2 regions of the Variovorax sp. UC74_104 genome follow, and region 2 is predicted to be linked to the other one. Evidence: predicted binding sites of a transcription regulator. Region 2 holds the regulator's gene; the other holds the start of a gene.
What was found. The regulator sigma-54, encoded in region 2, starts transcription at its own class of promoters, with help from an activator protein. The targets are predictions, from matches to a motif close to TGGCANGNAANCTGCTTT.
Positions count from the first base shown of each region.

Region 1 (14,674 bases), 3.0 Mb from region 2:
CCCGCAGGCCGTGCTGACGATCTTCCACCCCGCCGACGCCAAGCCATCGGATGCCGAACCGCTGATCGCGTGGGCCAGGACGCTGCCTTCGTACCACGCGCTCATGGCGCAGAGCGACGATCCCGCGGAAGCCGCGGCCGCGCAGAAGATCGCGAGCGTCGAATACATCGCGGGCCAGCCGACGGCGCCGGGTTGGCGCGATGCGCAGTTGCCGGCGGGCTTTCCGGCTTCGCTGAAGCCGTTGCTGGTGCAGGCGGCGGAAGTGAACAGCACGGCCAGCGCCGGCAAGGTCGTGATGCCCAAGGGGCTGGCCGGCTTGCCGATGTACACCGATCGCGAGAACGCCCGGCTCAAGGGCGCACGCTGGCCCGATGCCGAGGTGACGCTGCGCAGCTACGCGCCCTTCGACGATCTGCTCGCCACCTACCGCGAACTGGCTGCGGGAGCGACCGTGGAGGCCGACAACGGCGAAGCCGTGCTCAGCGGCACCGACGGCGTGGGCCGCTACACCGTCAGGCTGCGCGACGCGAAGGAAACCGGCGTGTTCATCACGGTGTCGAGCTGGAAGCGCAAGTGACGATGCGCAGCCACGGCCAGCGGGCCTGGTAGTCGAGCGCCTTCACGCGAAACATCTCCGGCATCGGCAGCAGCGGGTTCATGCGCAGGATGCCGGCGGCCAGGTCGCCGAGCCCGTCGGGCGCGTAGAGCGAGCCGTCGGCCAGGTCGAGGCCCACGCGGGTGCAGGCGATGAGGTATCGGTCGATGCCTTCTCGCGCGGAGCGCAGGCGCGGGTAGGGCGCCTTGAAGCGCTGTTCGTACCAGAGATGCACGCGGGCCTGGTTCTTGACCTCGATGGCCGCGCCGAGGTCGACGGTGGCTTCGCGCACGCGGCGGATGACGGCGTCTTCGGCTTCCCACGACAGGTCGCTGTCATCGAAGTAGAAGACGTCGTAGTCCTTCACGCCCCAGCCCGGCGGGCGGCCAGCGGTGTGGTTCCAGGCGGCCTGGAAGATGCAGCCGGCCGTGAGGAAGCCCTGCTGCAGCCCGAGGCGGGGAAGGCGGTCTGCCAGCGCCGCGTTGACGGGGTCCTGCATCGCCTGCGCGATGAGGTTGTCGGGCGTCGGCGCCAATGCGGTCAGCCGATCTCGGCGATCAGCTCGATCTCCACGCACGCGCCCATCGGAATCTGCGCCACGCCGAAGGCGCTGCGGGCATGCGCGCCCTTCTCGGGACCGAAGACTTCGGCGAAGAATTCGCTCGCGCCGTTGGTCACCAGGTGCTGTTCGGTGAAGGTGCCGACCGAGTTCACCAGGCTCATCACCTTGACGATGCGCTTGACCTTGTTCAGGTCGCCCACGGCCGCGTGCAGCGTGCCCAGCAGGTCGATGGCGATGGCGCGGGCGGCCTGCTTGCCTTCTTCGGTGCCGATGTCGGCGCCGAGCTGGCCGGTCCAGACCTTGCCGTCCTTCTTGGCGATGTGGCCCGACAGGAACACGAGGTTGCCGGTCTGCACGAAGGGCACGTACGCGGCGGCGGGGGCTGCGACGGGCGGAAGGGTGATGCCGAGGCTGGAAAGTTTGTCGTAGACGCTCATTGGGACTCCTTGTCTTGGGAAGGCGATTGTGTCTGTGTTTGCGGCAGGCCATCGACCACTTCCCCCACCGGCTGCACGGTCACGCCGACGCTCAGCGTGTGCCTTGCGCCGCCATGGAGTACGCCGCGCATCGGCGAGACGTCGGAGTAGTCGCGGCCGATGGCCAGCGTGACGTAGTCCTCGCCGGGCTGGCGGCCGTTGGTGGGGTCGAAGTCGACCCAGTCGCCGGGGCTGCCGCCGGTGCCGTCGTCCTCGCCGGGCAGGTACACCGACACCCACGCGTGCGAGGCGTCGGCGCCCACCAGCCGGGGCTGGCCGGGCGGCGGCTGCGTCAGCAGGTAGCCGCTCACGTAGCGCGCGGGCAGGCCCATGGTGCGGAAGCACGCGATCATGATGTGGGCGAAGTCCTGGCACACGCCCTTGCGCTGCGCGAGGGCCTCGACGGCGGGGGTGTTGATCTCGGTGCTGTCGGCGTCGTAGGCGAAGTCTTCGTAGATGCGCTCGGTGAGGTCCATCGCCACCTCGAAGGTCGGGCGGCCGGGAATGAAGCTGGCGCGCGCGTAGGCCACGAAGTCGTCGTGGCGCGGCACGTAGGGCGAGGGGAAGACGAACTCCGACGCCGCGTCGAAGGTGGCGTCCTTGCGGAAGCGGAAGCGCTCGCGCACGGCCTCCCACGGCAGGTCGCGCGCCACGGCGGGCGAGAGCCCCGGCTGCGAGGTCTCGACCACGCTCTCGGCCGTGACCACCAGCTTGTCGTGCGTGGCCTCCAGCGCGAAGAACGCGCGCGTGTTGCCGTACAGGTCGGCCTGCTCGCTGCGCTGCGCGGGCGCTGGCTCGATGGAGAGCTTGTGGCTCACGAGCTTCTGCGAACCGGTGGCCAGCGGCTTCAGGTGCGCGAGGTGCTGCGCCGTCTCGACAGGCGGCGAGTATTCGTAGCGGGTTTCGTGTGTGACGTGCAGCAGCATGGCCGGTGCCCTCGGGTGGCTTGCGTCGTCCGCCTACTTCGACTCGGAGCCGAAGTACGAGGCGTAGATCTTCGCGTAGGTGCCGTCGGCGCGGATCGCCTCCAGGCCCTGGTTGATCTTCGCGAGCAGTTCGGCGTTGCCCCGCTTCACGGCAATGCCGTACTTCTCGACCGGGAAGCTGGTGTCGCTCACCGTCTTGAAGCCGCCGGCGGTGTTGTTGGCGAGGTAGTGCACCACCACGCCGTTGTCGGCCACCACGGCCTGCACGCCGCCGGCTTCCAGTTCCTTGAGCGCCAGCGGCGTCGACTCGAAGCGCTTGATGGCGGTGCTCGACTTGCCCAGCAGCTTGCCGACCACCTCGTCGCCGGTGGTGCCGTTCTGCACGCCGACCTTCAGGGGCTTGAGGTCCTCGAAGCTCTTGATGGGCGCGTCGTTGCGCACGGCGATGAGCTGGCGCGCGTCGAAGTAGGGCTGCGAGAAGTCCATCGTCTGGCGGCGCTCGTCGGTGATGGTGATGGCCGACACCAGCAGGTCGCGGTCGCCCTGGTCGAGCGAATTGAAGATGCCTTCCCACGGCGTGTTGACGAACTTCACCTCGAAGCCGGCCTTCTGAGCGACCGCCTTCACCACGTCGATGTCGAAGCCCACGATCTCGCCCTTGTCGTTCTGCGATTCGAAGGGCGTGTAGGCGGCGTCGGTGCCCACCACGAGCACGCGCGCGGCGGCGGGCGCCGGCGGTGCCGCAGAAACGGCCGGTGCCGATGCGGGCTCCTGCTTGCCGCAGCCGGCGATGGCCAGGGCCGCGAAGACGCTCGCGGCGGTGAGCGCCAGGCGGCGGTCGATGGTGATATGGCGGGGCATGGCGGTGGTTCTCCTTGAACTTATCGTGGAACGCCGCGGAACCGGCTGTGCCGGGCCGCAGGCGTTGCCCCCGGCGAGGGGGTGTGCGTAGCGACACGAAGTGCGCGAAGCATGGGGGAGTACCTGTTCAGGCTCCGACCGAGCGCAGCGACTCCGAGGTCAGCGTGAAGTAGCGCGTGCCGATGGCGTCGGACACGTGGTAGGCCGCGGTCTCGCAGCCGGCGAGCAGCTTCATCAGCTCCGGGTAGTCGGTGTCGGGCCCGGCGGCGCAAAGGTGCTCGAGCGTCCAGCTTGCAGGGTCGGGCAGCTCGTACGAAAGAGCGGTCAGCTTGCCCGGCGCGCTGCCGGCCAGCCGCGCGATGCGCCCGCGCAGGGTCTGCGTGACCCAGGCCAGCGATCGCGGGTTCTCGGCGTCGAGCACCAGCAGGTCGACCATGGTGGCGACGTCGCGGCGCTGCTGGTAGCGGGCGTGGAAGGTGATGGTGCTGTCGAAGAGTGCCACCATGGCCTCGAAGCCGCTCACCTCGTGCACCGCGCCGTTGTCGAAGCCGGCCTCCAGCGCGTTCGCGAGGAAACCCAGCCGCTCGATGTGGCGGCCGATGGACAAGAGCCGCCAGGCGTCGTCGCGCGTCATGCGGTCGGTCTGGGCGCCGGTCATGGCGGCGAGCGCGTTGCTGGCGGATTCGAGGGCGCGCAGCGCGGCGCTGGCGGCGAAGCTGCCTTCGTCGGCCTGCTCGGCGCAGCGGCGCAGGAAGTCGGCCTCGGTGCGCTCGATCTGGTTCCAGGTGTCCTGCGACAGGCGCTCGCGCACGGCGGCTGCGGCCTGCCGGATGCAGCGCAGGCTGAAGCCCACGCTGCCGCCGCGGGCCACGTCGCCCAGCTCGGCGATGAGCGCGCGCTCGAACACGCGGCGCGACTGCGGCGCGCTCGGCACGCCGGCCGGCACCAGCGCATTGCGCAGCGCCATGCGGTGCAGCCATTCGAGCAGCGGGCGCGAGGACTGGTCTTCGCTGCCCAGCAGGCTCAGCGTGAGGCGGGCGAGGCGCACGGCGTTCTCGGCACGCTCGGTGTAGCGGCCGAGCCAGAACATGTTTTCCGCAGCGCGGCTGGTGACCGGCGCGCGGTGCCGCGCGAGCGATGCCGGCGTGCTGTGCGGCTGCAGCAGCGTGGTGCGGTCGACCTCGCCGTGCGTCTGCACCCACACGTCGGCGCTGCTGCCGCCGCGCTGCATCGACGCGAACTGCGCATCGGGCTCGGTGAGCCGCGCCAGCCCGCCGGGCAGCACGCGCCACGACTGCGCGCCGTCGCTCACCGCGAACACGCGCAGCATCACCGCGCGCGGCGCGATGTGGCCGGGGCCCATGTCGTTGGCCCAGGTGGGCATCTGCGACAGCGCCATGTAGCCCTGCACGGTGTGGACGTCGCCCTCGCGCACGATGCGGCCGGCCCATTCGTCGAGCTCGCGCCGGCCGAGCTGGCTGCCGAGCACCGCGTCGAAGCTCGCGCGGCCATCGAATCCGGGGTAGGTGGGCTTGATGGCGCAGTCGCCGAGCTGCGGCAGCACCGACTCGAGCGCGGCGCGCTCGCCGCACCACCAGGTGGGCAGGGCGGGCAGCATGAGCTTCTCGTCGATCAGCCGGCGTGCCAGCCCCGGCAGGAAGCCCAGCAGCGCGGGCGACTCGAGAAACGCCGAACCCGGCATGTTGGCCACCAGCACGTTGCCCGCGCGGATCGCCTGCAGCAGGCCGGGAACGCCGAGCGTGGAGTCGGGGCGCAGCTCCAGCGGGTCGAGGAACTGGTCGTCCAGCCGCTTGATGAGGCCGTGCACCGGGCGCAGGCCCTGCAGCGTCTTCAGGTAGAGCCGCTGGTCGCGCACCGTGAGGTCGCTGCCCTCGACCAGCGTGATGCCCAGGTAGCGCGCGAGGTAGGCGTGCTCGAAGTAGGTCTCGTTGTACGGGCCGGGTGTGAGCAGCGCGATGTGCGGCGGTACGCCGGCCGGGCACATGCGCTGCAGGCCTTCCATCATGGCGCTGTAGGTGGCGGCCAGGCGCTGCACGTGCAGCGCCTCGAAGGCCTGCGGAAACTGCCGCGTGATGGCGAGGCGGTTCTCCAGCAGGTAGCCCAGGCCCGAAGGCGCCTGGGTGCGCTGCGAGACGACCCACCAGTTGCCGTCAGGGCCGCGCGCGAGGTCGAAGGCGGCGATGTGCAGCCAGGTGTCGCCCGGCGGCTTCACGCCGTGCAGCGCGCGCAGGTAGCCGGGATGGCCGCGCACCAGCGCCGGGGGGATCAGACCCTCGGCCAGCAGCTGCTGCGGCCCGTAGGCGTCGGCCATCACGCGGTCGAGCACGCGCACGCGCTGCAGCACGCCGGCCTCGATCTGGCTCCAGCTCTCGGGCGAGACGATCAGCGGGAACAGGTCGAGCGACCAGGGCCGCTGCGGGCCGTTGGCGTCGGCGTACACGTTGTAGGTGACGCCGTTGTCGCGAATCTGCCGCTCCAGGCTGGCCGCGCGCCGGGGCAGGTCGTTGAAGCCGCCCGGGCCGAGTTGTTCGAAGAAGGCGTTCCAGGCGGGGGTGAGCGAGGGCTGCTCGCCGGCGGGGGCCTGCGTCTGTGCCTGGGATTGCCACTGGGACGCAGCTTGGGAGGACGCCTGAGAAGAGGGTTGGGAAGAGCCCTGGGACTGCGATTGCCCAGCCGCCGCATCGTAGAGCTGCGGGGCGGCCGGGGCCGGAGCCGCCGAAGGCCCGGGCGCCGGTCGGACGGGCACCGCCGGCGTGGCCCGCCCGCGCAGTTCGTCGAAATGGCCGGGCAGGGCAGGCGGGGCGAGCGCCGACGCCAGGGCCGCCGGAAATTCCAGTGCCTGGGCGTCGAACAGGGATTCGTTCAAAGGTTCCACAGGGGGTGAATTGTCACACTGCCGTCACGGGGTGGCCGTTCGGGCAGTGTGACGGATGTCCCCTCAGCGCCGCAGATCGAGCGTGAACGGGAATTCGCGGCTGCCCGGCAGCTCGATGGTCGCCGGCGGCGTGCGCAGCAGGCCGGGGGTGTGGCCGGTGCGGGTGAAGCGCGAATGGCGGCGGCTTTCGGCCTCGTAGGCATTGACCGGGAAGGTCTCGTAGTTGCGTCCGCCCGGGTGGGCGACGAAGTACTGGCAGCCGCCCAGCGAGCGCTTCATCCAGGTGTCGACCAGGTCGAAGGTCAGCGGCGCATGCGCCTTGATGCTCGGGTGCAGCGCCGAAGGCGGGTTCCAGGCCTTGTAGCGCACGCCGGCCACGAATTCGCCGGTCACGCCGGTGGGCTGCAGCGGCAGCACCTTGCCGTTGACGGTGACGACGTGGCGGCTTTCGTTCAGCCCGGTCACGCGCACCTCGATGCGTTCCAGCGACGAATCGACATAGCGCACCGTGCCGCCGGCCGAGCCTTCCTCGCCCATCACGTGCCAGGGTTCGAGCGCATTGCGCAGCGAGAGCTCGACGCCCATGGCCTGCATCTGGCCCACCAGCGGGAAGCGGAACTCGAAGTGCGGCGCGAACCAGTCGGCGTCGAAAGCGAAGCCGGCCTGGCGCATCTCGCTGATGACGTCGTCGAAGTCCATCTTCACGAAGGTCGGCAGCAGGAAGCGGTCGTGCAGCTCGGTGCCCCAGCGGGTGACGGGTGCCTTGTAGGGCTCGTCCCAGAAGCGGGCGACCAGCGCGCGAATGAGCAGCTGCTGGGCGACGCTCATGCGCGCATGCGGCGGCATTTCGAACGCGCGCAGTTCCAGCAGGCCGAGGCGGCCGGTGCTGGAGTCGGGCGAATACAGCTTGTCGATGCAGAACTCGCTGCGGTGCGTGTTGCCCGACACGTCGATCAGGATGTTGCGCAGCGTGCGGTCGACCAGCCATGCGGGCATGTTCTGGCCGTAGATCTCGCGATTCTTGGCGATTTCCTTGAGCGCGATCTCCAGCTCGTAGACCTGGTCGTTGCGCGCCTCGTCCACGCGCGGGGCCTGGCTCGTCGGGCCGATGAACATGCCCGAGAACAGATAGCTCAGCGACGGGTGGTTGTGCCAGTACAGCAGCAGGCTGGCCAGCAGCTCGGGCCGGCGCAGGAAGGGGCTGTCGGCCGGCGTGGCGCCGCCCAGCACGAAGTGGTTGCCGCCGCCGGTGCCGGTGTGGCGGCCGTCGGTCATGAACTTCTCGGCCGACAGGCGGGTTTCGAAGGCGGCGTTGTAGAGGAACTCGGTGTGGTCGACCAGTTCCTTCCAGTTGTGGGCCGGGTGGATGTTGACTTCGATCACGCCCGGGTCGGGCGTGACGGCCAGCATCTTCAGGCGCGGGTCGCGCGGCGGCGGATAGCCTTCCATCACGATGCGCACGCCCAGGTCGCGCGCTGTGGCTTCCACGGCCGCGACGAGGTCGAGGTAGTCCTCCAGGCGCGCGAGCGGCGGCATGAAGACGTAGAGCACGCCCGAGGCATTGCCCTTCTTCTCGGCGGCAGGGCCGTTGGCGCGTCGCGGATCGCGCACTTCGACGCACAGCGCGGTGCGGGTGATCCAGTGGGCCGATTCGCCGCGCCGGGGCTGGCGGGTGGCGGTGGAATCGGCTGTGTCGTTGTCGTCCGCGGCGTCGCCTTCACCGTCGCTCGCGGCGCCCGGCGTCTGCATGCGCAGCGCGGAGGGCACGACCGGCGGCGTGCCGAAGGCATAGGGCACGGAACCGAGGTCGGCTCCGACGCCGCCGCCCGCTTCACCCGTGCCGCCCACGCCAACGGCGTAGCGCGCGCGGTAGTCGGCCGAGCTAGGCAGCGCACCGCGCGGCGCGGTGGGATCGCGTTCGATCAGGTAGGGATAGTCGCCCTTGCTGGCCCACGGCTGCGAGTCGAGCGGCAGGCGGTAGCCCATGGGCGAGTCGCCCGGAATGAGATAGAGCCTGTCGTCGCGCAGGAACCAGGGGCCGGTCTTCCAGGCCGGGCCCGAGAGGGCGGGAGCATCACCGTTCGCATTGCCGGGCTCGATGGGCAGCATGTAGCCGATCACCGCGTCGAGCTTCTGCGTGAACACGCGACGCAGGCGCACGCGCTCCAGCTCGTCGTCGAGCTTCGAGTCGAAGGGGTCGACGTTGACGGGCAGGCGGCGTTCGCGCCAGAGGTAGTAGTAGATGTCCTCGTAGCCCGGCTGGATGTAGCGCTCGGTCAGGCCGAGCTTGTGCGCGAGCAGGTTCGTGAAGCGGCGCGCGTCCTCGCTCGTGTAGTGCGTGGGAAAGCGCTCGTCGGCGAACAGGTCGGGGTCGTGCCACAGCGGCTGGCCGTCGGCGCGCCAGAAGATCGACAGCGCCCAGCGCGGCAGCTGTTCGCCCGGATACCACTTGCCCTGGCCGAAGTGCAGGAAGCCGCCCTTGCCGTATTCGGCGCGCAGCTTGTGCACGAGCTCGGTGGCGTAGCCGCGTTTGGTGGGGCCGAGGGCGTCGGTGTTCCATTCGGGCGCGTCGCGGTCGGTGGTGGCCACGTAGGTGGGCTCGCCGCCCATGGTCAGGCGCACGTCGCCGGCCTTCAGGCGCGCGTCGACCGCATCGCCCAGCGCCAGCACGTCGGCCCACTGGTCTTCGGTGTAGGGCTTGGTGACGCGCGGCGACTCGTAGATGCGCGTGACCGTCATCTCGTGGCCGAACTCGACCTCGGATTCGTCCACGCCGCCCTCGATGGGGGCGGCGCTCGAAGGCGTTGGCGTGCAGGCCAGCGGGATGTGGCCCTCGCCAGCCAGCAGGCCCGAGGTGGCATCGAGGCCGATCCATCCCGCGCCGGGCAGGAACACCTCGCACCAGGCGTGCAGGTCGGTGAAGTCGACCGTGGTGCCGCTGGGGCCGTCGAGCGCCTTCACGTCGGGCGTGAGCTGGATCAGATAGCCCGAGACGAAGCGCGCGGCCAGCCCGCAGTGGCGCAGCAGCTGCACCAGCAGCCAGCCCGAGTCGCGGCAGGAGCCGCTGCCGTTGGTGAGCGTTTCTTCCGGCGTCTGCACGCCGGGCTCCATGCGGATCAGGTAGTTGACGTCCTTCTGGACCTGCTGGTTGATGCCGACCAGGAAGTCGATGGTGCGCTGTTCCTTGCGGTCGATCTTGTCGAGGTAGGCCTGCAGCAGCGGCGTGACCGGATCGGCCACGAGATAGGGCGCCAGTTCCTCGGCCTGCGAGGGCTTGTACTTGAAGGGGAAGTTCTCGGCCTGTGGCTCGAGGAAGAAGTCGAAGGGGTTGTAGACCGCCATCTCGACCACGAGGTCGACGGTGACCTTGAACTCGCGCGTTTTTTCGGGAAACACGAGCCGCGCCTGGTAGTTGGCGAACGGGTCCTGCATCCAGTTGACGAAGTGCTCGGCCGGCTCGACCCGAAGCGAATACGAGATGACGTTGCTGCGGCAATGCGGCGCGGGCCGCAAGCGCACGACCTGCGGGCCCAGCTGCACCAGGCGGTCGTACTTGTAATGGGTGACGTGGTGGAGAGCGGCGTGAATGGACATGCGTTTTTGTGTGCAGTACTGGCAGATTGCATCGAGAAGATGTCTCTGGTGAGACGCATACTAGCCGAGATGCTTAGCAATTAACGCGCCACTGAGCGTGAGTCTGGGGAGGGTTTGCATCATGGTTTCGGGAGTTGTCCGATGACGCGGAATCGCGCGTCTCGCCGGGCCGTGGGCGCCGCCGGCGCGTTCGCGGCGCTGGGCGGTTCGCTGCTGGGAGCGGCCTTGCAACTGCAGCAGCCGATGCTGTGGCCGGCATGGGTTTATGCCGGTTTGCTATGTGCCGCAACGGCCGGCATGTGGTGGCGGCTGCCGCCGGGCAGGTTGCTCCTGTCGATCGCCCTGGCATGCGGGGCGATGGCCGGCTCGGGGCTCGCGGGATGGCGTGCCGTAGCCTATGCCGAAGGTGCGCTGGCCCCCGAGATCGAAGGGCGCGACCTGCGCGTCACGGGTGTCGTTGCGGAGATGCCCCAGCGCAACGAGGCCGGCACGCGCTTCACGCTGGATGTCGAGTCCGCCCGATGGGCCGATGCCGGCACGCAGGGCCTGCCCGCCGTGCCCGATCGCATCGCGCTTGGCTGGTATGCCGAGGGCTCCAGCCTCTGGAGCCGCTCATCCCGGGTCGCCACCGACGTCGCCTCGCTGCACGCGGGCGAGCGCTGGAGCCTGACGGTGCGGCTGAAGGCGCCCCACGGCAACCGCAACCCGCATGGCTTCGACGGCGAACTCTGGATGTGGGAGCAGGGCCTGCATGCCAGCGGCCATGTACGCAGCGGCACGCGCGACGTGGCGCCGGTGCTGGTGGGCTCCACCTGGCGGCACCCCATCGAGCGGGCTCGCGAGGCCGTGCGCGACGCCATCTTCGAGCGCGTGCCCGACCGCGCCCGCGCCGGCGTGATCGCGGCCCTCGTCACCGGCGACCAGAACGCGATCGACCGCGCGGGCTGGGATGTGTTCCGTGCCACGGGCGTGGCGCACCTGATGTCGATCTCGGGCCTGCACGTCACGATGTTCGCCTGGCTCGCCGCGCATGGGGTCGGCCTGCTCTGGCGCCGCAGCGCCCGGCTGATGCTGCGGCTGCCCGCGCAGCAGGCGGCGCTGGTCGGCGGCGTGCTGCTGGCTGCGCTCTATGCGCTTTTCAGCGGCTGGGGCGTGCCGTCGCAGCGCACGGTGTGGATGCTGGCTACGGTCGCGCTGCTGCGCCTCACCGGGCGGCGCTGGCCCTGGCCGAACGTGTGGCTGCTGACCGCCGCCGTGGTGGTCGCGCTCGATCCTTGGGCGCTGATGCAGGCCGGCTTCTGGCTGAGCTTCGTGGCGGTGGGCGTGCTTTTCGCGACCGATGCCGGAATGCCGGGTGAGCGGCAGGCAGGCGCGGCCGCTCGGCTGCTGCGCCTCTTCCGCGAGCAATGGACCATCACGCTCGCGATCACGCCGCTGAGCCTGCTGCTGTTCCAGCAGGTGTCGCTGATCGGGCTGGTGGCCAATGCGGTGGCGATTCCCTGGGTGACGCTCGTGATCACGCCGCTGGCGATGCTCGGCGTGGCGGTGCCGCCGTTGTGGGACGTGGCGGGCTGGGCCGTGCATGCGCTGGCGCTCCTGCTGCAATGGCTGGCCGGCCTGCCGCATGCCACGCTGTCGATGGCGGCGCCTCCGCTTTGGATGGCCGGCTGCGGCGTGGGCGGCGGCGTGTTGCTGGCGATGCGGCTGCCATGGTCGCTGCGCAGCCTCGGCGTTCCTCTGCTCCTGCCGGTGCTGCTGTGGCAGGCACCGCGGCCTGCGGTGGGTGAGTTCGAGCTGCTCGCCGCCGACATCGGCCAGGGCAACGCCGTGCTCGTGCGCACTGCCACGCACAGCCTGCTCTACGACGCCGGCCCGCGCTACAGCCTCGAGAGCGACGCGGGCCATCGCGTGCTGGTGCCGCTGCTGCGGGCCTATGGCGAGCGGCTCGATACGCTGGTGGTGAGTCATCGCGATGCCGACCACATCGGCGGCGCGCCCGCCGTGCTCGCGATGCAGCCCGGGGCCGAACTGCTGAGTTCCATCGAGGCGGCGCATCCGCTGCAGGCGACGCGCGCGGCAAGGCGATGCGAGGCTGGGCAGTCGTGGACCTGGGACGGCGTGCGCTTCGAGGTGCTGCATCCGTTCGAGAGCGACTACAGGAGCTTCACCAAACCCAACGCCGTCTCGTGCGTGCTGCGCATCGACAACGGACGCGCGGCTGCGCTGCTCGCCGGTGACATCGAGCGGCTGCAGGAAACGGCGCTCGTCCTGCGCACGCCGCAACTGCTGCGCGCCGACGTGCTGCTGGCGCCGCACCATGGCAGCAAGACTTCCTCGGGCGAAGCCTTCCTCGACCAGGTCCGGCCGCGCATCGCGCTCGTGCAGGCGGGGTACCGCAACCGCTTCGGCCATCCGGCCCGGGAAGTGGTCGAGCGCTACCTCGAACGGGGCGTGCGGCTGATCGAGAACACCCGCTGCGGCGCCGCGCACTGGAGCAGCCTGAGCCCCGCCGACGTGGCCTGCGAGCGCGAGCGCCGCGCCCGGTATTGGCAGCACCGCCTGCCCCCTTTGGAGCTTCCGGACCCCTGAAACTGTGAATTAATTGTCAAAAGTAGCTTAAAGGTATTCATTTTCATGAATCCACGCTGATCAATCCTGCGTTGTACTGCTTGACTACAACTCGGCAACAAGGGGGCAACATGTACAACCGTCCACGTTCGCGGTGTGGCGTGACCGCAGGGTGCGTTTCATGACGACAGCGGTTCCGGCCATCACCAGCGCGAGCGCCGCGCCTGCGTCGGGCGCGCGGCTCGAAATGCACCGCGAAGGTCCGGTGCTCATCCTGACGCTGAGCAACCCCGAGGCGCGCAACGCCATCAATCCCTCGGTCTACCGGACCGCAGCCAAGGCGATACGCGCCACCGCGGGCTTCCGCACGGTGCGCGCCATCGTGCTGCGGGGGGAGGGCGATCACTTCAGCGGCGGCGGCGACCTGCGGCGGCTGGCCCGCCAGCGAAAGCTGCCGGCCGCCGAGCAGCGCGGCCACATCGACGCGCTGCACGAATGGCTCATGGCGATCGAGGAGGCGCCGCAGCCCGTGATCGCCGCGGTCGAGGGGGCGGCGATGGGCGGCGGCTTCTCGCTGTGCCTGGCCTGCGACCTCATCGTGGCCGCCGAAGATGCGAAGTTCGCGATGTCGTACATCAACGTCGGCCTCTCGCCCGACGGCGGCGGCACCGATTCGCTGGCCCGTGCGCTGCCGCCGCAGGTCGCGCTGGAAATGCTGCTCGACGGCACGCCCTGCACCGCCGGGCGGCTGCACGAGCTGGGCGTGGTCAACAAGGTGGTGCCGCACGGGGAAGCCTGCGCCGCAGCCCTCGCCTGGGCGCAGCAGCTAGCGCGAGGCCCGTTCGAGGTGCAGGCGCGCATCAAGCAGCTCGTGTATTCGGCGCGCGGGCGCAGCCGGCGCGAGCAGCTGGAGGCCGAACGCGAGTCCTTCCTGGCCAGCCTCTACAGCGACGAGAGCGGCGAGCGCATCAAGGAATTCCTCTCGCCCCGCAAGAAGCAGGAGGCGAGCGAGGCCGGGGGCGAGGAGGGCACCGCCGCCTGAGCGCGGAAAGATCATCCGGCCCGTCTCCGGCCTCGGCATCAGGGGTTCTACTGGCCCTGAACTTGCTAAGCTATGAGTTCAAGGAGATTGGTCGTTCCATGCACAAATTCGACGAGATGTACGAGCAGCTTCCCTACGCTGGAGCTGCGATCCGACAGCACTACAAGCGCTACGACCAATGGCTCGCGAAGCAACCCGGTGAGGTGATGCGTTCGCGGCGTGAAGAGGCGGAAATGATCTTCCGCCGGGTCGGCATCACCTTCGCGGTGTACGGCGCCAAGGACGAGGACGGCTCCGGCACCGAGCGGCTCATACCGTTCGACCTGCTGCCTCGAATCATTCCCGCCCACGAGTGGGCGAGCATGGAAAAAGGACTGGTGCAGCGCGTGACGGCGCTCAACCGCTTCCTTCACGATGTCTACCACGACCAGGAAATCATCAAGGCCGGCATCATCCCGGCCGAGCAGATCCTGAACAACGCCCAGTTCCGCCCCGAGATGATGGGCGTGAACGTGCCGCACAACGTCTACTCGAACATCTCGGGCATCGACATCGTGCGCGCCCCCGATGCCTCGGGCAACGGCGAGTACTACGTGCTCGAAGACAACCTGCGTGTGCCCAGCGGCGTGAGCTACATGCTCGAGAACCGCAAGATGATGATGCGGCTCTTCCCCGAGCTCTTCAACCAGAACCGCATCGCGCCGGTCGCGCATTACCCCGACCTGCTGCTCGAAACGCTTCGCGCCAGCGCGCCGCCGGCCACGGCCGAGCCCACGGTGGTGGTGCTCACGCCGGGCATGTACAACAGCGCCTACTTCGAGCACGCCTTCCTCGCCCAGCAAATGGGCGTGGAGCTGGTCGAGGGGCAGGACCTGTTCGTGAAGGACAACTTCGTCTACATGCGCACCACGCGCGGGCCGAGGCGCGTGGACGTCATCTACCGCCGCGTGGACGACGACTTCCTCGACCCCGAGGTGTTCCGCCCCACCTCGACGCTGGGCTGCGCAGGCCTGATGCGCGCCTACCGCGACGGCAACGTCGTCATCTGCAATGCGGTGGGCACGGGCGTGGCCGACGACAAGTCGATCTACCCCTACGTGCCGAAGATGGTGGAGTTCTACCTCGGCGAGCAGCCGATCCTGAAGAACGTGCCC
Region 1 is NZ_CP171978.1:4,801,492-4,816,165, reverse strand. Features, by position in the region: gene ACHMXA_RS22580 (hypothetical protein) at 1-577, shown strand, start outside; gene ACHMXA_RS22575 (nucleotidyltransferase family protein) at 549-1,130, opposite strand; gene ACHMXA_RS22570 (RidA family protein) at 1,136-1,594, opposite strand; gene ACHMXA_RS22565 (transglutaminase family protein) at 1,591-2,559, opposite strand; gene ACHMXA_RS22560 (basic amino acid ABC transporter substrate-binding protein) at 2,593-3,420, opposite strand; gene ACHMXA_RS22555 (circularly permuted type 2 ATP-grasp protein) at 3,548-6,316, opposite strand; gene ACHMXA_RS22550 (DUF2126 domain-containing protein) at 6,380-9,910, opposite strand; gene ACHMXA_RS22545 (DNA internalization-related competence protein ComEC/Rec2) at 10,052-12,499, shown strand; gene ACHMXA_RS22540 (oxepin-CoA hydrolase, alternative type) at 12,660-13,520, shown strand; partial or broken gene ACHMXA_RS22535 (circularly permuted type 2 ATP-grasp protein) at 13,619-14,674, shown strand, end outside.
Region 1: ACHMXA_RS22550 (DUF2126 domain-containing protein) is a predicted target of sigma-54. The motif match lies at 9,984-10,001, and genes of this name have one in related genera.

Region 2 (14,674 bases):
CGCGGTGCGGCCGAAGGAAGCCAGGGAGCCGCAGCAACAGCAGCAGCCCAGGCCCGAGGTGGAGCCAGCGCTACCCGCGCGCTGAACCCGCGACCATGTCGAAGCGGAACAGGCGGCATTCGATGGGGCCGTTCCACATCGGCACGCGGCGCGACTCCTTCAGGCGCATCAGCTTCGGCAGCTTCAGGTCGGGCGTGAGCACCCAGGCGGTCCAGCCGGCGTAGTTCTTCTTCCAGTGGGTGGCGAGCTGCGGGAAGAAGTCGCCGCCATCGCCTTCGCTGGACTGCGCCGCCTCCCGCGCGCCGGAGCGGCCCCCGCCAGACACACCCGCCACGCCGCCCACGGCGATGCGCTCGCCGTACGGCGGATTGAGCATGATCACGCCGCCTTCGGCCGGCGGCATGCGCTGCAGCGCGTCGCCGCCGCGGAACTCGACGGCCTGCGCCACGCCGGCGCGCTCGGCATTGCGCTGGGCGAAGTCGACCATGCGGTGCGACACGTCGGAGCCGAACACCGGGGTGCCGCTGCCGGCCGCGGCCCCCTCAGCCTCTTTGGCCTCCTGCCTGATCGCCGACCACACGTGCGCCTGGAACGGCAGCAGCTTCTCGAAGCCGAAGCGCCGCAGCGATCCGGCCGCGATGCCGCGCGCGATCTGCGCCGCCTCGATGGCGATGGTGCCGCTGCCGCAGCAGGGGTCGTACAGCGGCTGCTCCGCGACCTCGCCGGTCTCGGGGTTCCACCAGCCGCTGGCGGCCAGCATGGCGGCGGCCAGGGTTTCCTTCAGCGGAGCGTCGCCCTTGTCCTGGCGCCAGCCGCGCTTGAAGAGCGGCTCGCCGCTGGTGTCGATGTAGAGCGTGCAGGTGTCGGTGGTCAGGTGGGCGAACACGCGGCAGTCGGGCCACTGGGTCTCGATGCTCGGGCGCACGCCGTTGGCCTTGGCGCGGAAGCGGTCGGCAATGGCGTCCTTGATGCGCAGGGTGGCGAAGTTCAGGCTCTGCAGCGGGCTGTGCTGGGCGGTGGTCTCGATCTTGAAGGTCTGCTTGGGCGTGAACCAGATCTCCCAGGCCACGCCGCTGGCGATGGCGTAGAGGTCGTTCTCGTTGCGGTAGGGCCCGTGGGCCAGTTCGACCAGCACGCGCTGCGCGAGGCGGCTGTGCAGGTTGAGCTTCAGGCCATCGCGCCAGCCGGCGCGCACGCGCACGCCGCCGCGCAGGGAGAGCAGGTCCTGGCCGGCGCGGCCGGTCAGGGCGTGCACCTCCTGGGCGAGGAATTCCTCGACGCCGGCGGCGCAAGGCAGGAAAAAGGAGAGATCGTTCACGGAAAGTAGGCCATCGGGAAGCCCGACTAGGGGACTCCATTGTCGCCGCGCTGCAAACCTTCTCTATATAGTCGATTCGCCGATGACTCCCACCCCCGCATCCCCGCCAGCGCAGTCCTCCGCCGGCAACGGCAGCGACAGCTTCGCGATCCAGTGCGAGGTGCTGCGGCTGTCCATCAAGCCCATCGGGCCGGTGCTGCTGGTGCAGTACCTGCTGAACTGCGGCGTGGCGGCGCTCTTCGCCTGGCAGTTCTCGCTGGTGCGCGCGCTGGCGTGGATCGCGCTGGTCACCGGGGTGACCGTCATGCGGGGCTTCTTCCCGCAGCGGCTGCCGGAACCCTTCACGCCCGCCAGCCTGCGCGAGGCGCAGCGCACGCACACGCTGCGCACCGCCATCTGGGAGCTGGCGCACGGGCTGGCCGGCGTGCTGCTGTTCAACCCCGCGCGCGTCGACCTCCAGCTGCTGCTGGGCGTGATCATCATGGGCATGACGCTGTCGTCGGCCTTCTCGGTGTCGTTCTACACGCCGGCCACGCAGTTGGCGATCACGCTGCTGCTGGCGCCGATCATCGTCACCGGGCTCTGGCTGGGCGCGCCGGTGATGGCGGCGGTGGCCGTGATCGGCATCGGCCTGACCGCGATGATGTGGAAGCTGGTGGCCGAGCGCTCGCGGCAGCTCGAGGAGAACATCGGCCTGCGGCTCAACGAGCACAGCCTGCGCGAACAGGCCCTGGCCGGCCTGCGCGCCTCCGAGCAGGCGCAGGCCGAGCGGCTGCGCTTCTTCTCGGCCGCCAACCACGACCTGCGCCAGCCGGTGATGGCGATCGGCCTGCAGGCCGAGGTGCTGCGCCACCAGCTGAACGACGGCGCGAGCATGGAGGCGGTGCAGCACACGGTGGGTTCACTGGCGCGGGCGCAGCAGGCGCTCGAAGGGCTGACCAACCAGCTGCTGGAAATCGGCCGCATCGAGGCTGCCGTCGACCCGCTGCGCCCCACCGCCGTCGCGCTGGCGCCGCTGCTGCAGGAGCTCGCGCGGCAGGCCGGCAACGGCCGGGTGCTGGTGCGCTGTCCGCCCGATGCGATCGCCTGGAGCGACACGGTGTCGCTGCGCCGCGTGCTCGCCAACCTGGTCGACAACGCCGTCAAGTTCACGCCGCGCGGGCGCGTGCTGCTGGCGGTGCGCGCCCGCCGGCGCGAGGGCGCCCGGGCCTGGCGTGTGGAGGTGCGCGACAACGGCATCGGCATTCCGCCCGAAGCGCAGCAGCGCGTGTTCGACGACTTCGAACAGATCGGCAACGTCGAGCGCAACCTGCAGCGCGGCCACGGCCTGGGCCTGGCGATCGTGCGGCGGCTGGCGGCGCAGCTGGGCATCGAGGTGACGCTGCGCTCGACGCCGGGGCGGGGCTCGGTGTTCGGCTTCGAGCTGCCCGCCGCGCCCGAGGACGCGCAGGCGGCCGTGCAGCCATCCACCTCCTCGGCCTCCCCGGCCTCCTCGACTTCTTCTGGCGCAGCGGACGACGGCCCCGGCGCAACGCGCAGGCTGGGCCCCGGCCTCGCCGTGCTGGTGGTGGAGGACAACACCGTGGTGGCCGACAGCCTCGCCGCACTGCTGCAGCAGTGGGCGGTCGAGCCGCACGTCTACGCCAGCGCCGCCGAGGCGCTGGCGCTGGCCGACCTGCACGCGCTCGACGCGGCGCTGTGCGACATCCGCCTGCCCGGCGCCCTCGACGGCATCGCGCTGGCGGCGAAGCTGCAGCAGCAGAAGCCCTCGCTGGCGATCGCGCTGATCTCCGCCGACATCACCGAAGCCACCCAGCGGCTGGCCGCCGAGCACGGCTGGCATGCGCTGCGCAAGCCGGTGCAGCCCGAGGAGCTGCGCCGGATGCTGCTGGGCGTGCAGCAGGCGCGCGGCTGAGGGCGCGCGGGAGCTGGCACGGGCCGTGCTGTCATCGCTTCCGGGATATGCTCCGCGCACACCGCGTACAGGCCCGCAGCCTCCGCCTCCGATGTCCACCGACACGCCTTCCGCCCCCCTGGCCGCCGACCCGCGCGGCCTGCGCTACGACCCGCTCGCGATCGCGCTGCACTGGCTGCTGGCGGTGCTGATCGTCGGTTCCTTCGGCGTGGGGCTCTACATGACGGGGCTGCCGTTCTCGCCGCTGCGGCTGAAGGTCTACAACTGGCACAAGTGGGCCGGCATCACCATCCTCGCGCTGTCGGCGCTGCGCCTGCTGTGGCGGCTGGGACACCCCCCGCCGGCGCTGCCCGCGGGCATGTCGCGCCTGCAGCTGGCGAGCTACCGCGTCAGCCATTCGTTGATGTACCTGCTGTTCTTCGCGGTGCCGATTTCCGGCTGGGCCTACAGCTCGGCCATGGGCATGCCCGTCGCGTGGTTCGGCGTGCTGCAGCTGCCCGACTTCGTGCCGGTCGACCACGACTTCGCCGAGGCGATGCTGCAGCCGCTGCACCGCAACTGCGCCTTCGCACTGGCTGGCGTCACGCTGCTGCACGTGGCGGCGGTGCTCAAGCACCACTGGATCGACCGCGACGGCCTTCTCAAACGCATGTGGCCCGGGCCACGCCAGGAATCCTCCCGATGATGATGAAGATGAAGCCCCCGCTTTCCGGCCTGGTGCTGGCTCTCGCCCTCGCCGCCATGGCGCTGCCGGCCGGCGCGCAGCCCCCGGCCGCGAAGCTCGTGGCCGACAAGAGCCAGATCGTGTTCGTCAGCAAGCAGATAGGCGTGCCGGTGGAAGGCTCGTTCAAGAAGTTCGACGCGCAGGTCGCCTTCGACCCGAAGAAGCCCGAGGGCGGCAGCGTCGCGCTGCAGATCGACACGGCCAGCGCCGGATTCGGCGTACCGATGAGCGACGCCGAACTGCCCAGGCAGCCCTGGTTCGACGCCGCGCACTTCCCGCAGGCCAGCTTCCAGTCGAGCGCCATCAAGGCGCTGGGCGAAGGCAGGTTCGAGATGGCGGGCAAGCTCACCATCAAGGGCATATCGAAGAACGTGACGGTGCCCGTCAGCATCGCGCCGGCGCCCGGCGGCAACTACTCGGTGGCCACCGGAAGCCTTACGATCCAGCGGCTCGACTACAAGGTGGGCGACGGCGAATGGACCGACACCTCGGTGGTCGGCAACGAGGTGCAGGTGCGCTTCAGGTTCACGCTCGCGGGGCTCGGACCCCTGTGAGGCTGGAGCCCTTTCCCTCCTCGTGCGGACATCCCGGATTTCTTCTTTCCTCTCTTTCATGACTCAGGCAGACAACGCCATGAAAAAGCTCCTCCTCGCCGCGGCCCTGTCGGCCGCCGCATTCACCGGCAGCGTCACGGCGCAACAACAGGCGCAGCTGCCCTCGGAATTCGCGCCGGCGGCACCCGCCAAGCCCGCGGGCGGCCCGGCCAAGAACGCCAACTACGTGATCGACCCGACCCACACCTTCGTGATGTACGAGATGGGCCACTACGGCACCACCACCAACCGCGGCCGCTTCAGCACCAAGGACGGCTCGGTGCAGATCGACGGCACCGGCACCAGCGGCAAGGTCGACATCACGATGGACATCAGCTCCATCAACACCGGCGTCGACCTGCTCAACCGCCACGTGCAGAGCAAGGACTTCTTCAACGTGGCCGAGTTTCCGACCGGCCGCTTCGTGGCCGAGCGCATCGAGTTCTCCGGCGACAAGGTGGTCGACGTGCCCGGCAAGCTCACGCTGATGGGCCAGACGAAGCCCGTGACGCTGAAGGCCGTGCGCTTCAACTGCTACCTGAGCCCGCTGATCAACCGCCAGGTGTGCGGCGGCGACTTCGAGACCACCGTGGAGCGCAGCGACTGGGGCATCACCTGGGGCCTGAACTTCGGCTTCGAGAACAAGGTGAAGCTGCTGGTGCAGGTCGAGGCGGTCAATGTGCAGTGACGGCTGGCCCATGTTCATCCGGTTCGTGGTTGGAGGCGACGAAGAAGATCACCGGCAGCTCAGCGGGCTCGTCACCGAGACACGCATCCTGCGAGACAAGGGTGAACTCACGGCAGTGGAAGAAGAGCAGCTCGAAACGATCTACGCATGGTTCAACGCGAATCTGCCCTGCCCTCCGTTCTCGAGTGCCGGCTGGTCCAGGAACTCCGTAGCCTGGTTCAAGGACGGCGCCACGGAGTCGATCCGGCAGATGCGCAGCCTCGCGGCATTGCTGGTCCAGCATGACATCGCAGTCAGGATGCTTCGCTCGCAAAACCCAGGCAAGCTGCTGTACGAAGACCCGTTCCAGATCGTCGTCGAGGAATGGAAGAATTTGTGAGGCCGGGCAATCTGCGCCGGGAGACAACCAAGGAGCCTGAATGATGGACACCACCCTCGCCCTTCTCGGCATCGCCGGCGCCATGACCGTGGGCGCGATGAGCCCGGGCCCCAGCTTCGTGATGGTGGCGCGCACGGCCGTGACTTCGCGCGCCGATGGGCTCGCCGCCGCGCTGGGCATGGGCGCGGGCGGGCTGGTCTTCGCGATCGCGGCGCTGGCGGGGCTGCAGGCGGCGTTCCTCGCGGTGCCGGCGCTGTACCTGGCGATCAAGGGGCTGGGCGGGGCGTACCTCGTGTACCTGGGCGTGCGCATCTGGCGCGGCGCGCGGCAGCCGCTGGCCGTGGCACAGGAGCCGGGCAGCCCGCAAGGGCCGCAGGGACGCGGCCGGCGCACCTTCCTGCTGGGCCTCGCCACGCAAGTCAGCAACCCGAAGACGGCAGTGGTCTACGCGAGCATCTTCGCGGCCTTCCTGCCGCGCGAGGTGCCGCTGGTGCTGGCGCTCGCGGTGCCGGCGGTGATCTTCTGCATCGAGACGGGCTGGTATTCGATCGTGGCGCTGGCGCTCTCGTCGGCGGCGCCGCGCTCGGCCTACCTGCGCTACAAGGCCTGGATCGACCGCGCGGCCGGCGGCGTGATGGGGCTGCTGGGGCTGCGGCTCGTGTGGTCGGCCGTGCGCGGCACCTGAGGCTGCGGGGCTACAGCAGGCTCTCCGGCGTCGGCGGCGCCAGGATCTCCAGCATGGTCCGGTCCCAGAAGCCTGAATCGGGCTCCTCGGTCAGCACGGTGGCCCTGCCGTCGCCCTCGTCGCTGACCCATTCGATGCGCGACTGGTTGCTGCCCTCGGCAAAGCGCAGCCTGTAGGCGCCCTGCTGCTTGAGCACGTCGATGATCTTGAGCGCCTGCTGGGCCATCTCGGGGCTGCGGATGAAAAGGCCGATCTCGGTGTTGTACGTCTCGGAGCGCGGGTCGAAATTCATCGAGCCGACGAAAAGAATGCGCCGGTCGATCACCGCCGACTTGGCGTGCAGCCTCCCCACGGAGGTGCCGAAGAGCCCCAGCCGCACGCTGCGCCGGGTGCGGTTGGTGCTCAGCTCGTAGAGGTCGGCACCCAGCCTGAGCATGTCGGGCCGGTAGCGGCGGTAGGCGGTGTGCACCAGCGGCTCGTCGGTGGCGGCCAGCGAGTTGGTGACCACGCTGATCTTCACGTTGCGCCCGCGGATCTCGCGCATCACCTCCAGCCCCGAGGGGCCCGGGATCAGGTAGGGCGAGACGATGGTCACTTCCGAGCGGGCGCGGCGCATCTGCTCGACCACGTTGTAGCGCACGCTGTCGACGTCGAGCAGCGGCACGCCGCCGTAGGAAGCGGTCTTGCCGATCACGCGCTCGGGCGAATCGGCATACGCCTCGGCGGTGGTCCAGATCAGGCCGAGCTTGCCGGCGTCCAGGTCTTCGGCCATCGGGCTGTAGCCCAGCAGGTCGTTGGGCGCGGGCCTGGGCGGCGGGGGCGTGGTGTCGGGGCCGGTGGCGAGCTCGAAGCGCTGCTGCAGCTCCTCGCGCGAGAGGCCGCTGCCCACCACCGACTGGATCGGCCGCACGTAGACGCTGTTCCAGTATTGGTCGAACAGGCTGCCCAGGCGGGGAATGAGCGCGCCGGTGACGAAGGTGTCGAGGTCGATGAAGTTCTCGCCCGCCGTGCGCCTGAAGTACTGGTTGCCGATGTTGCGCCCGCCCGCCACCGCCATCGCGCCGTCGGCGATGAACAGCTTGTTGTGCATGCGGCGGTTGACGCGGCTGAAGTCGAAGAGCGAGGCCGTGAAGCGCTTCAGCAGGCTGCCGCGGCCGGCCGGGAAGGGGTTGAACAGGCGCAGCTCCACATTGGGCGTGGCGGCGAAGCCCAGCAGCAGTTCGTCTTCGCCGGAGGTGTAGAGGTCGTCCATCAAGAGCCGCACGCGCACGCCGCGCTGGGCGGCGTCGCGCAGGGTGCGCAGCAGGTAGCGGCCGGTCTCGTCGTTCTCGATCTGGTAGTACTGCACGTCCAGCGTGCGCTGCGCGCGGCGGGCCAGCTGGATGCGGGTGTCGAAGGCGAAGTCGCCGCCGGGCATCAGGCGGAAGCCGCTCAGGTCGGGGTCGGGCTGCGAGGCCAGCGCGATCTTGCCCAAGGCGGTGTCGGCCGAGACGGCGATGGCCTTGGTCGGCGTGCGCGGCGCCTCGTCGGGCAGCGTGGCGCAGCCGGCGACAAACAGCACGACCATGGCGAGCACCACAGCCATGCCCAAACGCCACCCGGATCCATTCAAGGAACACCGCGGAACCGGCTCAGCCGGGCCGCAGGTGTTGCCCCCTGCAAGGGGGTTGGCGAAGCGACACGAAGTGCGCATAGCCTGGGGGTGTACCAATTACAAGGCTTTGCGCAGGTTGGCGGGCGCGATGCGCAGCGCCTCGCGGTACTTGGCGACGGTGCGGCGCGCGCACTCGATGCCCTGCTCCTTCAGCATCTCGGAGATCTGGCTGTCCGACAGCGGCTTCTTCACGCTCTCGGAGCCGACGAACTGCTTGATGAGCGCGCGCACCGCGGTGCTCGACGCATTGCCGCCGGTCTCGGTGCCCAGCGCCGAGCCGAAGAAGTACTTGAGCTCGACCGTGCCGAAGGGCGTGGCCATGTACTTGGCGGTGGTCACGCGCGAGATGGTCGATTCGTGTAGGCCCAGCTCGTCGGCGATCTCGCGCAGCACCAGCGGGCGCATGGCGAGCTCGCCGTGCACGAAGTAGCTCTTCTGCCGCTCGACGATGGCGTTGCTCACGCGCAGGATGGTGTCGAAGCGCTGCTGGATGTTCTTGATGAACCAGCGCGCCTCCTGCAGCCGCTGCGACAGCGCCTGGCTGCCCTCGCCCTTGTGCGACTTCAGCGCGCCGGCGTAGATGTCGTGCACGCGCAGGCGCGGCATCACGTCGGGGTTGAGCATCACGCGGAACTTCACGTTGGTGCCGCGGCCGGTCTTGGTGACGATCACGTCCGGAATGATGACGTTGCGCTCGACGTCGACGAAGCGCCGGCCCGGCTTGGGCTCCAGCCGCGCGATGACCTGCAGCGCCGAGCGCACCAGCTCCTCGCTGCTGCGGGTGAGCGTGGCCAGGCGCTTGAAGTCGCGGCGCGCGAGCAGCTCCATGGGCTGCTTGCAGATGGCCAGCGCCGTCTTGCGGACCAGTTCCTCTTCCTCGGTCTCGTCGTCGCTGGCCATGGCGCGCAGCTGGATGCTCAGGCACTCGCCGAGGTCGCGCGCACCCACGCCAGCGGGCTCCAGGCTCTGCAGCAGGCCGAGCGCCACCTGGAAGTGATGCACCAGGTCGTCGAACTGGTCGTTGTCGTCGCCGGCCAGGCCCGAGGCCAGCGCGGGCAGCGAGTCCTCGAGGTAGCCGTCGTCGTTGAGCGATTCGATCAGGAAGCGCAGCGCGGCGCTGTCGTTCTCGTTCAGGCGCAGGCTCAGCGCCTGGCGGTGCAGGAAGGATTGCAGCGACTCCTGGCTGCGCGCGAGCTCGGTGGCGTCGGCGCGCTCGTCGTCGCCCAGGTTGTTCTGGCGCGCGGGCGCGTCGCTGCCCCATTCGCTGTCGTCGGGCGCCATGTCGACGGTGCCGTCGCCCTCCCAGTCGGGCTCGCGCTCGGAGATCTCGGCGGCGGGGCCGTCGGAGTCAGCGGTGGAGGCGCTCTCGGCGGACGAACTCGTGCTGCTGCTGGCGGCCGGGGAGGCGAAGTCGCCCTCGCCTTCGCCGCCGTCATCGCGGGGGACCGGCGCGTCGGCCGTGTCGAGCCCGAATTCCTCGCGCGCGGCTTCTTCCGCGGTGCGCTCGAGGAACGGGTTCTCGTCGAGCATCTGCTCCACCTCCTGGCTCAGTTCGAGCGTGGAGAGCTGCAGCAGCCTGATCGACTGCTGCAGCTGCGGCGTGAGCGCCAGATGCTGCGAAACGCGAAGGGATAGCCCTTGCTTCATGGTGGAAACCGCCCCCGCGCCTTACATGCGGAAGTGCTCGCCCAGGTACACCCTGCGTACCTCGGCGTTGTCGACGATCTCCGAAGGCGTGCCTTGTGCCAGCACATGCCCGTCGCTGATGATGAAGGCGTGGTCGCAGATGCCCAGCGTCTCGCGCACGTTGTGGTCGGTGATGAGCACGCCGATGCCGCGCTCCTTCAGGAAGCTGATGATCCGCTGGATCTCGATCACCGCGATCGGGTCGATGCCGGCGAAGGGCTCGTCCAGCAGGATGAAGCGCGGCTGCGTGGCCAGGGCGCGCGCGATCTCGACGCGGCGGCGCTCGCCGCCCGACAGCGCGAGCGCCGGCGAATCGCGCAGGTGGTCGACGCGCAGGTCAGCCAGTAGCTCGGACAGGCGCTCCTCGATGTGCGGCTTCGACAGCGGCGCCATCTTGCCGTTCGCGTCGGGCTCCATCTGCAGCTCGAGCACGGCGCGCACGTTCTCCTCGACCGTGAGCTTGCGGAAGATGGAAGCTTCCTGCGGCAGGTAGCTCAGGCCCATGCGGGCGCGGCGGTGGATCGGCATGTGGGCGATCGGCTCGCCGTCGATGGTGATGTCGCCGGCATCGGCGCGCACCAGGCCCACGATCATGTAGAACGAAGTGGTCTTGCCGGCGCCGTTGGGGCCCAGCAGCCCGACGACTTCGCCCTTCTGCACGTCGAGCGAGACGTCCTTCACGACCGTGCGGCTGCCGTAGCTCTTCTTCAGGCCGCGCGCGACCAGGCGGCTGCCCGGTGCGCCGCCGGCGTCCTGGGTTCCTGCGGATTCGATCACTTGCGCGTGTCTCCCTGGTCACTGCCGAGCGTGGTGCTCGGGCGCAGGCCCTTGCCCGGTGCCGGGGTGGCTGCCGGCGGCGGTGCCTTCGCACCACCGGCCGGGGCCGAGGCGCCCGCGGCCGGCGCGGTGGCGGTTGCTGCCTTGGGGGTGAGGATGGTCCTGACGCGTCCGCCCGGCGCCGAAGCGTTGACGGCGGTGTTCGGCGGCACGGTGGAGCCGTTGACGGTGTAGGTGTCGTTGCTCTGGTCGTAGACGATCAGCGCGCCCTGGCTCTCGTCGTTCGGCGTGGCGCCGAGCAGCCGGCGCATGGTGGCGTTGCGGATGAACTTGACGTTGTCGGCGCGGCTGTCGTACTCGATGACTTCCGACTCGCCCTCGATCCATTCGTCGGGCGCGTTGCGCTTCTGTTTGTAGTAGGCCCGCTTGCCGGGCGCCGCCGTGACCACGCCGTACTGGTAGCCCTCGGCGTCCTGGCGCACGTCCAGCCGCGCGCCGCGGATGATGATCGTGCCCTTTGTCACCAAAACGTTGCCGGTGAACACGCTGGTCTGCTTCAGGTCGTCGTAGCGCATTGCGTCCGACTCGATGTTCATCGGCTTGGAGCGGTCGGCGGTCTCGGCCACGGCGCCCGACGCGAGGCCTGCCAGCAACAGGGCGCCGGCGGCCAGCTGGCCGATGCGACGCAGGAAGGAGGTGGTGGTGTAGGAGTGCAATGTCATAGAGGCACGAAACTTGCTCGGCATTGTATGCGGCTGAGTGCTTCCGCCCCGCACGCACAGATGAAAAAGCCCGCCTAGGCGGGCTTGACTTTCCTTCTGGTTTTCTCCCAGAAACACCGCGCAACCGCGCGGTACGGCTCGGCTTTTGGCGCTCAGCCCTTCTTTGCCTCACCAATGAGATAGTTCACGACCTGAAGCACCTTGGTCATGTTGCCGGCAGTTTCACCGTCGACATACCAGCGGCCGGCCACGGCCATCGCGGGCACGCCCGCCACCTTGTAGGCGTCGGTCAGCTGCGAGGCGCGCTTGGCCTTGCTGGCCACGCCGAAGGAGGTGAAGGTTTCCTTGAACTTGGCGGCATCCAGGCCGTTGGCGGTGGCCCAGGCAATGATGTTGGCGTCGCCGTTCACGTTCTGGCGCTGGGCGTGGATCGCGTTGAACACCTTCGGCTGGTATTCGTCGACCTTGCCCATGGCTTCGAGCGTGTAGTACAGGCGCTGCTTGGCCTCGACGTCGTTGCCCACGAAGGGAACGGGAATGCGGCGGAAGGCGACTTCCTTCGGAATGGTCTTGAGCCAGGCTTCCAGCGACGGTTCGAAGTCGTTGCAGTGCGGGCAGTTGTACGAGAAGAACTCGACCACCTCGACTTTGCCGGCGGGCGCGTCGACCGGCACCCGCTTGTCGAGCACCAGGTACTCGGAGCCGGCCTTGGGCACGCGCGCCTGGGCATGGGCCGGGTTGACACCCAGGGACAGCAGCCCGAGCGAGGTGGCGGCCAGCGAAAAGTCACGACGTTTCATTGAAAGAGCTCTCCAGTTATTACGGCAGACTGAGCCGGCGCGCGGCGGGGAGTTCCCCCGCATCCGGCGCGCCCGAGGCTGTGGATGGTGGCGGCAAACGCCGCGCGGCGAAGTTTGGGGGGCTATTCGTGTCGGTTGCCGGGCGGACGACGGCCGCTCAGCGCTGCACGCGGACCAGCGCCGAATCCATGCCGCCGCCGTCGAGCCGCTCCTTCAGGCGGTCGGCGTCGTCCTTCTTGTTGAAGGGACCGGCGCGCACGCGATACACGGTGCGGCCCGCCTGCTCGCGCTCGGTGACCTTGGCCTCGACGCCCATCAGCGACAGCTTGGCGCGCTGCGCCTCGGCGTCCTCGGTGGTGCGGAAGGCGCCGGCCTGCACGAAATACATGAAGGGATCGGGTCCCGAGTTGCTGCCGGCGTTGCTGCCGCTGCTGCTCGGCGCGGCCGACGCGGTGGTCGTGCTGCCGGAGCCCGAGACGCTGCCCGAACGAGCCCGGGCCAGGTCGCCCAGCGGATCGTTCGACGGCGGCAGGGCGTTGGCCTCGGCCGGCGTCGGTGCGGTGCGCGGCGGCTTGGGCGCCACCACCACGGGCACCGGCGGCGCGGTGTTCGGCGAAGCCGTGGCCGGGGCCGCGGCGGTATTGCCGGTGGCGGGCTCGCCGGTGATCGGGTTGACCGGGCCGGCCGGGGCGGCCGGCGTTGCCGGCTTGGGCGCGCCGGCCTTGCCGGCCAGCGGCGCGTTCGGGTCCCAGTCGCGGTTCTTGCGGGCTTCGGCCTCGTCCTGCTCGGCGCCGCCGCGCTGCGTCTTGGTCACGAACGGGATCGGCACCTTGGTCACGTAGACCGCGATACCCAGCGCGACGCCCAGGCCGAGCACCAGCCCGATGATCAGGCCGATGACGATGTTGCCGCGTTGACTTCTTGTCTTCTTCATGGTGAGGGGGTTCACATCTTGCTCGGCGCACTGACGCCGAGAATCGCGAGGCCATTGTGCAGCACCTGCGCGGTGGCGGCGACCAGCGCCAGGCGGGCCAGCTTGACCTTCTCGTCGTCGACCAGGATGCGCTCGGCGTCGTAGTAGCTGTGGTAGCTGGCGGCCAGTTCGCGCAGATAGAAAGTGACGTCGTGCGGGGCGAAGTCCTTGGAGGCGGCCGTCAGCATGGCCGGGTACTTGGCCAGCAGCAGCATCAGCGTCTGGGCGGCCGGGCTTTCCAGCGGCGACAGGTCTGCGTCCTTCAGCGAGGCGGCGTCGCCGCCCCAGCCGGCCAGCACCGAGCAGATGCGCGCGTGGGCGTACTGCACGTAGTAGACCGGGTTGTCGTTGTTCTTCGTCACCGCGAGGTCGACGTCGAAGGTGTACTCGGTGTCGGGCTTGCGGCTCAGCAGGAAGAAGCGCACCGCGTCGGTGCTGGTCCACTCGATCAGGTCGCGCAGCGTGACGTAGCTGCCGGCGCGCTTGCTGATCTTGACCTCCTCGCCGCCCTTCATCACGCGCACCATGGTGTGCAGCACGTAGTCGGGGTAGCCCTCGGGGATGCCCTCGCCCGCAGCCTGCAGGCCGGCGCGCACGCGGGCGATGGTGCCGTGGTGGTCGGTGCCCTGGATGTTGATGACCTTGTGGAAGCCGCGCTCCCACTTGGCGATGTGATAGGCGACGTCGGGCACGAAATACGTGTACGTGCCGTCCTGCTTCTTCATCACGCGGTCCTTGTCGTCGCCGTAGTCGGTCGACTTCAGCCACAGCGCGCCGTCCTGCTCGTAGGTCTTGCCGGCGGCCACGAGCTTGCGCACCGCATCTTCGACGCGGCCGCTGGTGTAGAGGCTGGACTCCAGGTAGTACTGGTCGAAGCGCACGCGGAAGGCCTGCAGGTCCAGATCCTGCTCGCGGCGCAGGTAGGCCACGGCGAATTCGCGGATGGCGTCGATGTCCTCGATGTCGCCGCTGGCGGTGACTTCGCGGTCTTCCGACTTGACGGTCTTCTTCGCCTTGAAGTCGGCCGCGATGTCGGCGATGTAGTCGCCGTTGTATGCAGCCGCCTTCTCGCCGCTGGGCCACTCGGCGTCGCCGGGCTTGAAGCCGCGCGCGCGCAGCTGCGTGCTGTTGGCCAGCGTCTGGATCTGCACGCCGGCGTCGTTGTAGTAGTACTCGCGCCACACGCTCTCGCCCTGCGAGGCGCGCAGGTTGCAGATGGCGTCGCCCAGCGCCGCCTGGCGGCCGTGGCCCACGTGCAGCGGACCGGTCGGGTTGGCCGAGACGAACTCGACCAGCACCTTCTCGCCGGTGGCGGGCTGTTGGCCGAAAGTATTCCCGGCCGACAGCACCTCGCGCACGATCTGCTGCTTGGCGGCCGTCTTCAGGCGGATGTTGAGGAAGCCGGGCCCGGCGATCTCGATGGCGTCGACCCACTGGGCGAACGCTGGGGTGGCGAGCAGCGCGGCGCTCAGCTCCTCGCCCAGTTCGCGGGGCTTGCGCCCCAGCGGCTTGGCGAGCTGCATCGCTGCCGTGCAGGCGAAATCGCCGTGCGCGGCCATCTTGGGCGATTCGAACGCGGCCTTGGAGCCGGCGCCGGGCGAGAGGGATTCGAGCGTGTTCGCGAGCGCCGCGAGCAGCTCCTGTTTGACCAATAGCATCCGCAAATTTTACCGGGGGCAAACCCCGGCGCAGTTGACGATGGTCATCCGATCGTTGCCTTGGCCCGTTACGATGGTCGGCCCCGAGGCGGGGAACCTGTC
Region 2 is NZ_CP171978.1:1,374,211-1,388,884, reverse strand. Features, by position in the region: gene ACHMXA_RS06585 (surface-adhesin E family protein) at 1-85, shown strand, start outside; gene ACHMXA_RS06580 (class I SAM-dependent RNA methyltransferase) at 71-1,318, opposite strand; gene ACHMXA_RS06575 (ATP-binding protein) at 1,401-3,233, shown strand; gene ACHMXA_RS06570 (cytochrome b) at 3,325-3,918, shown strand; gene ACHMXA_RS06565 (YceI family protein) at 3,921-4,511, shown strand; gene ACHMXA_RS06560 (YceI family protein) at 4,591-5,238, shown strand; gene ACHMXA_RS06555 (hypothetical protein) at 5,249-5,617, shown strand; gene ACHMXA_RS06550 (LysE family translocator) at 5,658-6,302, shown strand; gene ACHMXA_RS06545 (phospholipase D family protein) at 6,313-7,887, opposite strand; gene rpoN (RNA polymerase factor sigma-54) at 8,014-9,603, opposite strand; gene lptB (LPS export ABC transporter ATP-binding protein) at 9,625-10,419, opposite strand; gene lptA (lipopolysaccharide transport periplasmic protein LptA) at 10,416-11,141, opposite strand; gene ACHMXA_RS06525 (thiol:disulfide interchange protein DsbA/DsbL) at 11,294-11,941, opposite strand; gene ACHMXA_RS06520 (SPOR domain-containing protein) at 12,099-12,875, opposite strand; gene argS (arginine--tRNA ligase) at 12,887-14,572, opposite strand.